Regions from separate parts of the Pseudoalteromonas sp. T1lg24 genome, predicted to be linked through region 1. Evidence: predicted binding sites of a transcription regulator. Region 1 holds the regulator's gene; each other region holds the start of a gene.
The links. Region 1 encodes sigma-54, which starts transcription at its own class of promoters, with help from an activator protein. Its sites were predicted from a motif close to GTTGGCACGNNNNTNGNNT; they were not measured.
Positions count from the first base shown of each region.

Region 2: a site for sigma-54 is predicted at 2,002-2,020, ahead of C2M30_RS02340 (DUF3192 domain-containing protein). Genes of this name have one in related genera too.
Region 3: a site for sigma-54 is predicted at 1,913-1,931, ahead of C2M30_RS11980 (DUF2726 domain-containing protein). Genes of this name have one in related genera too.

Region 1 covers NZ_PQCB01000034.1:322,465-325,751, forward strand. Annotated here, with positions in the region: gene rapZ (RNase adapter RapZ) at 1-389, opposite strand, end outside; gene ptsN (PTS IIA-like nitrogen regulatory protein PtsN) at 405-860, opposite strand; gene hpf (ribosome hibernation promoting factor) at 862-1,149, opposite strand; gene C2M30_RS20965 (RNA polymerase factor sigma-54) at 1,172-2,668, opposite strand; gene lptB (LPS export ABC transporter ATP-binding protein) at 2,747-3,287, opposite strand, start outside.
Region 2 covers NZ_PQCB01000004.1:224,953-228,239, reverse strand. Annotated here, with positions in the region: gene C2M30_RS02350 (M17 family metallopeptidase) at 1-515, opposite strand, end outside; gene dinB (DNA polymerase IV) at 606-1,661, opposite strand; gene C2M30_RS02340 (DUF3192 domain-containing protein) at 2,067-2,432, shown strand; gene C2M30_RS02335 (LytR/AlgR family response regulator transcription factor) at 2,576-3,287, shown strand, end outside.
Region 3 covers NZ_PQCB01000018.1:235,925-239,211, forward strand. Annotated here, with positions in the region: gene C2M30_RS11975 (hypothetical protein) at 1-1,695, opposite strand, end outside; gene C2M30_RS11980 (DUF2726 domain-containing protein) at 1,979-2,572, shown strand; gene mtnN (5'-methylthioadenosine/S-adenosylhomocysteine nucleosidase) at 2,707-3,287, shown strand, end outside.

The sequences.
Region 1 (3,287 bases):
GCTTGTGAGGCGATAGGATCGAGCAGCTTTTTCTCAGCTTCAATGGCTTCTTCAAGGGAGATATTATTCAGTGATAACGGATGCAAGCGGCGCGTCTCTGAAAAGCGCTTAATTAGCGTGCTGTCATCGCTATCAAGGTAAAATAAGGTTGGTGTTGCAAAACCAGGTAAATAGTCGAGTACTTCTTCTATTTCCTCTGGCTCTTTAGTCATATTGCGAGCATCAACACTCACTGCAATTTTGTCGTATTTATCTGAAACTGAGCGGATCAACGAAGGCAATAAATTAACAGGAATATTGTCAACAACATAATACCCGAGATCTTCCAATACTCTGAGTGCGACTGTTTTTCCTGAACCAGAACGACCACTGACTAAAATAAGTTGCACTTACATCTCCCTTAGTTAACTCGCCTCACTACTAATGATTTGATATAGCTGATGATTATTTTCAGCGTGACGTAGTTGACGGCAAAACTGCTTATCTTTTAGTTTATCAGCGATGGTGGCTAAAGTCTGCAAATGTTGCTGGCACTTTTGTTCTGGTATGAGCAGTACGATAAAAATATCAACGTCTTTATCGTCAATGGCATCAAACGGAATAGGTGACTGATTTACAATTAAAAAGCCAATGGTATTTTGTAGGCCATCAATGCGGCCATGAGGAATGGCGAGGCCTTTACCAATACCCGTGCTACCTAGCTTTTCGCGTTGCAGTAAGGCTTCAAGAAACTCTTGAGAAGTAATATCAGGGGCTTGCTGATGGGCAAGGTCGCTAATAAATTCAAACAGTCTTTTTTTGCTATTAAAAAGGACCGCGGTTTTAGCGCAGTCCTCAGCAATAATATCGGTTAATTTCATTTTAGTGGCGAGAAAGTTTCTCTTTGTGCTTAATTACTTGGCGGTCTAGTTTGTCGACCAGGCCATCGATTGCTGCATACATATCTTGATGCTCGGTAGAGGCAAACAATTCGCCACCGTTAACATGCATAGTAGCTTCTGCTTTTTGTGATAGTTTTTCAATATCTAGAATAACGTGCACGTTATTTATATGATCAAAATGCCTCTCTAGTTTTGCAAATTTGTTAGTGACATAGTCTCTTAAAGAATCAGTAATTTCTACGTGACGACCTGTTAAGTTTAATTGCATAAGCATTTTCCTTCTATTTGGTCTAGATCAGGCTCTTGCGCTGATTAGACGGTGGTATGGATAGCGACTCACGGTATTTTGCGATAGTGCGTCGCGCCACTTTAATTCCTTGTTCCGCTAGTAAGTCGGTAATCTTGCTATCACTTAATGGTTTAGCAGGATTTTCCGCCGCAACTAGCTTTTTGATCAGTGCTCGAATCGCGGTGGATGAACACTCACCCCCATTTTCCGTGCTAACGTGGCTTGAAAAAAAGTATTTAAGCTCATAAATGCCACGTGGTGTATGCATGTATTTTTGCGTTGTTACACGCGAGATAGTCGACTCATGCATCTCGACCATTTCGGCAACGTCGTTTAAAACCATAGGTTTCATTGCTTCGTCACCATATTCAAAGAATGCCTGTTGTTGTTCAACAATGCAATTGGCTACTTTTAATAAAGTATCATTGCGACTTTCTAAGCTTTTAATAAACCATTTTGCTTCTTGCAAATGGTTGCGAATAAACTGGCTGTCAGTGCTTGATTTCATCGAGCGAGTAAGCGCAGCGTATTGTTCATTCACGCGGATCTTTGGCATGCTATCGTTGTTTAAATCAACGCGCCAGCGTCCTTTAATTTTCTTTACTGAAACATCGGGAACCACGTATTCAGGTTCTTCTTTTATGATGCTTTCAGCTGGTTTTGGATTAAGGCTATGTATTAATGTTAAGACTTCTTTTAACTCAGGCTCCTTGAGTTTAGCCTTCTTCATTATTGTACGATAATCACGTAATCCTAAAAGTTCCATATGGTTTGAGATTACGCTCTTTGTTTCGTTTAGCCAAGGGGTATTTTTGTCGTACTGATTGAGCTGGATCAATAAACATTCTTGTAACGAACGCGCAGCAATACCAACAGGATCAAAGAGTTGAACGCGTTTAAGTACAGCTTCAACTTCGTCTAGTTCAATTTGTTCTTGGTCGTCAGATTGCTGTACCGCTTCTAAAATTTCTTCGCTACTTTGTGTTAAATAACCTGAATCGTCTACCGCTTCAACAATAGTGGTTGCGATCATCTCGTCGGTGTCGCTGAACGGCGTTAAGCGTAATTGCCACATTAAGTAATCTTGCAATGATTCGCTGGTTGAGCCTTGATACACAGTATCGTTGTCAGGAGCTGGGGCGTTACTGACAGAAACCGGTGCGGCGCTGATATAATCGTCCCACGACACATCCATAGCTAAATCTTCAGAAATATTCTCGTTGCTAAGTGCGTCGCTTGATTCAATTTCACTTTGGCTTGGCGCTGCTTCAATATCATCGCCGTTTAATGATTCGTCTTTGTTTGACTCAGTGTTTTCGTTGTTTTGTTTATCGTCACTGTAGTCAATGTCTTCTTCAAGTAAAGGATTGGCATCAAGCGCTTCTTGAATTTCTTGCTGCAAATCTAACGTACTCAACTGCAACAAGCGAATAGCCTGTTGCAATTGTGGAGTCATTGTTAGTTGCTGCCCAAGGCGAAGCTGTAAAGATTGCTTCATGTAGTTATTCTAATCCTTCTTTCGATTTCAAGCCGCTAGTTAACAATTCAATTCCAAATTTAAGGCCTATAACTATTACTATAGTCTGAATTGTTCACCTAGGTATACATCGCGTACTTTTTGGTTGTTTAAAACGTCTTCAGCCGTGCCAGATGCGATTAATTCGCCGTGAGAAACAATGTAGGCTTTTTCACATACATCTAAGGTTTCACGCACGTTGTGGTCTGTTATTAACACGCCAATGCCGCGATTTTTCAAATGCTCAATTATTTTCTTTATATCTATCACTGAAATAGGATCAACACCAGCAAAAGGTTCATCTAACAGGATAAATTTGGGGTTTGCGGCTAATGCGCGCGCAATTTCGACACGACGACGTTCACCACCCGACAATGCCATACCCTGTGAATCTCGGATATGGCCAATGTTAAATTCTTCTAATAAATCATCGAGCGCTTCTTCGCGTTGCACACGATTAAGTTCTTTGCGTGTTTCTAGAATCGCCATGATGTTTTGATACACAGTGAGCTTTCTAAAAATCGACGATTCTTGCGGTAAATAGCCTATGCCTAAACGGGCGCGACTATGCATTGGTTGCAGTGTAATGTCATTATCGTCA
Region 2 (3,287 bases), on a different contig from region 1:
GCAGCGTACTGACCTTGTGCAATAGCATTTGCATAGTGGCTATCAAATTCGCCAATAACAGTAATAGATTGAATTGGTTCAATTGCCGCACCGTGAAATTCACGTGCTTCTAGCGGTTGCCATAATGCTTGGCAAGCACCTAAATACGCTACGGTTGTTGCTTGCTGATAACGCTCATCTAATTGGCCTAGCACTAAAATTGCAGGGTTTGTTGCACCCGCTTGTTTTGCTTCTAGTACACCTTGTTTTGCCGCATCGAAATAACGACGCACATCGTCATAGTCACGCTCTAAAGGACCTGTTGGTGCAATCACTAAACGTTTTCCAGGTGCATTGTCATTCACCAACAATAATGCTTTTTGGCCTATGCGCTTATCGAATTGCGCGGTAGCCATTACGCTATCGCGAAAATCATTTGGGAGTAATGCCAAGTCTGGCGAGATAATAATTAAACTATCAACATATTGAGGTAAATCTGAAATTGATGCCGCTTGCAGGGCCTTTGGTGAAGTCATTTTTGAACCTTACTGAACGAATAAATACGCGCAATGTTGTCGCGTAAGTTTAGAAAAGATGGCTTAAATATGAGGGCAAATTTATAAAAATCAAGATTCAAACATTGCAAGCTGCTCTTGTTCGTAGCTATTTTCAGACAAGCCAACACCTAAACCGAGTAATCTCACGCCTTTATTTCCGCCTCGTAAGTAGGCTTTTTCGATTAAACGCGTAAAAATATCATCATCTAAATGCGTGCAGCTGTAATCCGCGGTTGTTGAAACAAAATCGTTAAACTTAACTTTTACCGAAAGCTTAGATACTTTGTTTAATAGCCCTTTACTTTGCAACCTTATATCAAGCTCATCTTTTAATTTTGGCAGCTCTGCTAAGCATTGTTCTAGCGATGTTTTATCATATTCGTAGGTATGCTCAACTGAAAGTGACTTTCGAATACGTGATGTATTTATTTTGCCTATCACCTCACCATTACACTTTTTAAATAACTCAGCACCCCAAGTGCCAAACTTTACCTGCATTTGATTTAAACCGAGGTTTAATACATCTTCACCAACAAACAAACCTGATGCATTCAATTTCTCTAAGGTTACTTTACCTACACCAGGAATTTTTTTAAGGTTAAGCGCTTTTAAAAACCCTTGCACCCGATGAGGAGGGATCAAACAATAGCCATTTGGTTTGTTTTCATCACTGGCAATTTTCGCCACAAATTTAATGGGTGCGATTCCCGCCGACGCCGTTAAACCTGTTGTTTCAAAAATCTCATCACGAATCGCATTAGCGATAAGTGTTGCACTGCCTGAGTGCTGTGTGCAATCGGTTACATCTAAATAGGCTTCATCTAAAGAAAGCGGTTCAATTAGATCTGTGTATTTGGCGAAAATCTCTCTAATTTGATTAGACACTTCTTTGTATACTGCCATTCTGCCGGGAACAATCAGTAATTCTGGACACAGTTGCAACGCTTTATAGTTAGACATTGCTGAGCGCACACCATATTGACGCGCAATATAGTTTGCCGTTGCCAACACACCACGACGGTGTTTACCGCCAATTGCGATTGGCTTATCTCTCAACTCTGGATTGTCTCGCATTTCGACTGCTGCATAAAAACAATCCATATCAATATGTATAAATTTTTTCAAAATCACAAAGCACTGTTTATATATACAGTTTATTATGTATCAAACTTATTTGATTCAGCAAGTTTTTATTTTGCGGCGTGTTAAGTTTTAAGATGCCGTTATCTGCATTCATTTTATTAATAAGAAAATGAATGTAGATAACAGCATAGGTAGAATATTGAAGTTTTGTAAATGTTCATTTAGGTACAATAGATATCCGCAGAAAGCGACGATTTAAATACCTTGAAAGGAAACGAATATACGACGATGGTAACTAGTCAAAGTCACTAACATTTCGTAAATATCACCAAAAACAGAAACGCATAAAACAATAACCAATTGATAAATATTGATTTAATTTTTTGGCACTAATTCTGCTAATAACTAGAAAATTATAATATTTGAAATATCATTCAAGGATCTTCTATGAAATACTTAGTTTTAGCATCAGCCCTCACATTGCCACTTTTAACAGGCTGTGTTGTTGCGGTAGGCGGCGAAGGCAAATCAGACTATTCATCTAGCTGGGAAAGAACCCATGAAAAAAACCGCAAAGCGATTGCCAATATGGAAATTGGAAAAGAGTATCAACACGTAATCAATAAACTTGGTACACCAAATTTTTCTGAGCTAGTAAAACAAAGCGACACTGAATATCGTGTGCTTTACTACGCAACAAACTCTATTCACTCTGACGGTAAAACAACAAAAGACGAATGTACGCCGCTTGTGTTTAAAAATAATCAACTAACAGGCTGGGGCGAGCACGCTCTTGAGCAGTTAAAAAATTAATATGTGTAAGGGCGAAATGTTTCGCCCTTTTCTTTAAAACCCTTTTAAATCAATCTATTTACATCCACTTACATTTATTCGTTGACTATTACGACAAGTTTCGTAATATTAATTACGAAAGGCATCGTAATTAGGTGGATAAAATGGATAGATACAATCTAGTCGTCGGTCACAACGACCCAACATTCTCAGACATTCTGTCACAACAAATCGATAACTCACTTTTTAAGCTAACAAATGTTGAGTCTTGTTTTGCCAAATTAATAGCAGCCTGTAAAAAAACCCGTGCCAAAGTACTTTTTGTACAAAATGAGCTTATTCAAGAACATGATTGGCCTACACTTCAATCATTGGCAGACTCAACTGAAATCATATTATTATCAAGCAATCGTGTTGATGCAGCTAAGGCATTTGAATGTGATTTGTTTGATTTTATTTTAGAGCCTATGGTCAATTCTCGTTTAGGCAAAACATTAGATAAGCTAGCCAGAATGCTCGCGCCTGAGAAACAGCAATTTGAGTTGATGAGCTCACTGGTACAACGATTTTCATCTAACCAATTAGATGACCAGCAAATCGTTTTAAAAGACGCTGGTAGAATAAAATTTTTAACACCTGATGAAATTTCTTGGGTTGGCGGCGCTGGAAACTACGTTGAATTGCACCTCAACCAAGATGAGCGAACGATTTTACATCGCCAAACATTATCTTCAATGGAACAGCAGCTATCACCATTTGGCTTTATTCGCATTCATCGCTCTGCGATCATAAAAAAACAAGCCATACGCGAAATCCGCCCTACTGATAACGGCGACTATATTGTTACCTTAAAAGACGGCGCCAATCTCAATTTAT
Region 3 (3,287 bases), on a different contig from region 1:
TGCAATTGATAAACTAACGTCTTGCTCATTAATTCGGTCGTTACCAAGTGCTTGCTTAGCACCTGTTTGACACATCATTTCGTTCAACTTAAAGAAGTTGTTACGTGATAGCGCCTGTGCTGAAGTTACTTGTGGCTGAGACCCATTTAACTGAGTTGCATACTTCCAACTTGGGAACTCCACCGAAACGCCACCGCTGCGTATTGCAATATGATCACCATGTGTGAAGTAGTGACTTGTAAACTCGCGTACACCACCTTCATTATTTTCTCTGTTTACTTCAAACAACCACATACCGCCAGAGCCAATCACTTCTAGCTCAAGGTTATTGTCTTGATTGGTAACAACGACAGCCGTCTTATCATCTAAACCAAATATACGCTGATTATCACTGAATAGCGCCGCATGTAGACCGCGTAATTGTTTACCACGTTTCGATACTTGAGTGTCAACAATACCAAACGGTAGTAATGGTAGAATTGGTGATTCAACAACGGTAAAGTCACGTTCGCTTTCAAGTGCAATACAATCAGCACCTAAGCTACATGCGTCATGGCCAGATGCGAAAGACATAGGCACAATCGTATTAATTTCATTAACAGCGCCCGCCAAAATGCTAAGTGGTTTTCTAGCATTGGTGATCGCATTTACACTGCCGCCTTCAACCGCAACTAACACTTCATTTTTATTAAACATATCAATGATTTTCGTAAGCGATTCACTAGGTGCACCGGTTGGCGTGTAAAACGCGTGGTAACTTAATAGCGGGCTACCATCAGCAATATAAATCGCATCCATTCGCTTGATTGTGTCAATTAATGGCGACGACTTTTTACATTCGCTTACTTGCTGACGATATAAATCTGGGTAAAGTACTTCACGGCGAAAGCTCGCCAAACGCTTTATTTGGAATTCTTCTAGACTATCGCAAGACGACTTTTCATATTCTTTTGCCGTGATAGCCGTTTGCATTGCTGCATCAATTGGCAACCAAGTCGCTTCAAAACCTATTTGCTCAAACAATCCTAGGTAATAGTCAACGCGTGCATATGGGTCGCGATCTGTGCCTGTTACTACAGCAATACGCGGTTTGCGCTTAGGACCTGAAATTTCAACACTTAAATCAAATAACTTTTGGTAAGCAAGTGTTGCCTCTAAGTTTGTGCTTTGCGCCCAGTTAACTTCGGTTTTTTTGCGTTTTGAGCGACTTTCAGCCTGCTTTTGCTCTAACAAATCGAATAAGTTACGCTTTTCAAATTCGTACAAACTCTGCCAAATATCACGACCTGAAACCGTTTCTGTGCCAACTTCAATTGAGACACCACGCAGCGCTCGTACAAACTGGCGCTCAGTTAGTGTTTTGTTCTCAAACTTAGGTTTTACCGCTTTTAGAATATCAGCAACTTGTTTCTTTAACTCTTCTTGTTCGGTCCAAGCATACTCAGAAACCCTTAACAGTGCTTCATCGGTAATATCAAAAATGGCTTTTTGTTTTACATCATCGGAAAACGATTCTTTACCCTCTTTAGTACAGAAACGTTGATTTTCACTGGAGCAAACCTTAAGGTCGTCTGAGAGCATAAGCAATGTGTTAGCCGAAACAGCCGCCACGGGTGTAAACGCAACAAAAGAAGTTGCGATTATTGAACTAACAAAAGTTTGTACGTTTTTACTAAACGTTTTTTTATTTGTCATTTTAAACAAGCAAAGTCGAGCGAAGCGCATAAGTAACACCATTTATTGTTATTTTATTGCGTCAATCTAGATACCGAACAGAGCGAGTCGGCAAACCCCAAATTCGAATGAGCACAACGGAATCTTGAATTTTACCCAGTATCTGCGCGAGTAACAAGTAGTAGCGCTGTTAAGCCAACAAAATTCCCATAAAACCCAATCGATGTAGTAATAAAGTTTTGGCACTTTTATTGCTTAATTCATTTTGAAAAAGTTTGCGTCAAAGTTTTGATTTGGAGTATCTATGGAACTTGTTTCGTTATTAATTCTAGTGTTAGTGGTTATGGCGGCGTTTGTTGCGTCAAAATTTACCCATTCGGGAAATCCTTACCCGTTTACACAAAAAAAATCGTTATTTACTCAGGTAGAAACGGCGTTTTTAAATTTGCTGGAAAAAGCGATTGGCTCTGACTACAAAATTGTAAGTCGCGTTAGGTTGGTTGATATTTTAGATTTTCAACCTGGCACCGATGACAAATCACGTCGCAGTGCACTTGCTAAAGCGCAAAATAAACAGCTTGATTACGTATTATTGGATAAAGAAAGCTTGAAGATTGTTGCAGCAATCGACTTAGTCAATAATGCTAGTAAAAATGGTCACAAAGCGAAAAAAGACTGGTTTGTAAATGGCGCGTTAGAATCTGCCGGTGTACCGCTTATTCGTATAAAAGTTAAAACAGGTTACAAGCCACAGGAAGTAAGACAGGCCATTTTATTTAAATTGGGTAAACAAGTAACCAATTCTAAACCACCTATTCGAAAAGCAACCAGTAAACCTACGGCAGTGTTGTCTCCGTCACAGGTAAAGTCGCAGTCAACGGCTCTGGCACAAGTTTAATTTTTTACAGCGTGTTGTTCTTTACGCGCTAAAAACCCGCATATTGCGGGTTTTATTTTGTCTGTGAATTTATTAGTAACCTAGCTATAATTCCGCCATATTTTATTTATTCCCTATAAATAGGCGTAACCATTATGAAAATCGGTATTATTGGCGCAATGGAGCCAGAAGTAGCTATTTTAAAAGCTGCGATTGAAAACACTAAAATTACTGAGCGCGGTAGCTTCACGTTTTACCAAGGTCAACTTGCTGATCAAGACGTTATTTTAGTTCAATCTGGTATTGGTAAAGTGGCTTCGGCACTCGCTACTACGCTAATGATTGAGTTGTTCGCACCAGATTGCATTATCAACACTGGTTCTGCAGGTGGTTTTGAGCAAAGCCTGAACGTTGGCGATGTGGTTATTTCAAGTGAAGTGCGTCATCACGATGTTGATGTTACTGCTTTTGGTTATGAAATGGGTCAAGTACCACAAATGCCACCAGCGTTTATTGCACATAAAACACTTGTAGAAAATGCTGAAAAAGCGATTGCTGAAATGTCGAAAGGCATTAAAACAATGGTTGGCCAAATTTGTACCGGTGATTCATTTATGTGTGACCCTGTGCGCATTGAAAAAACACGCGAACAATTTCCAAATATGTTAGCGGTTGAAATGGAAGGTGCAGCAATTGCACAAGTATGTCATCAGCTAAATACACCATTTGTAGTGAT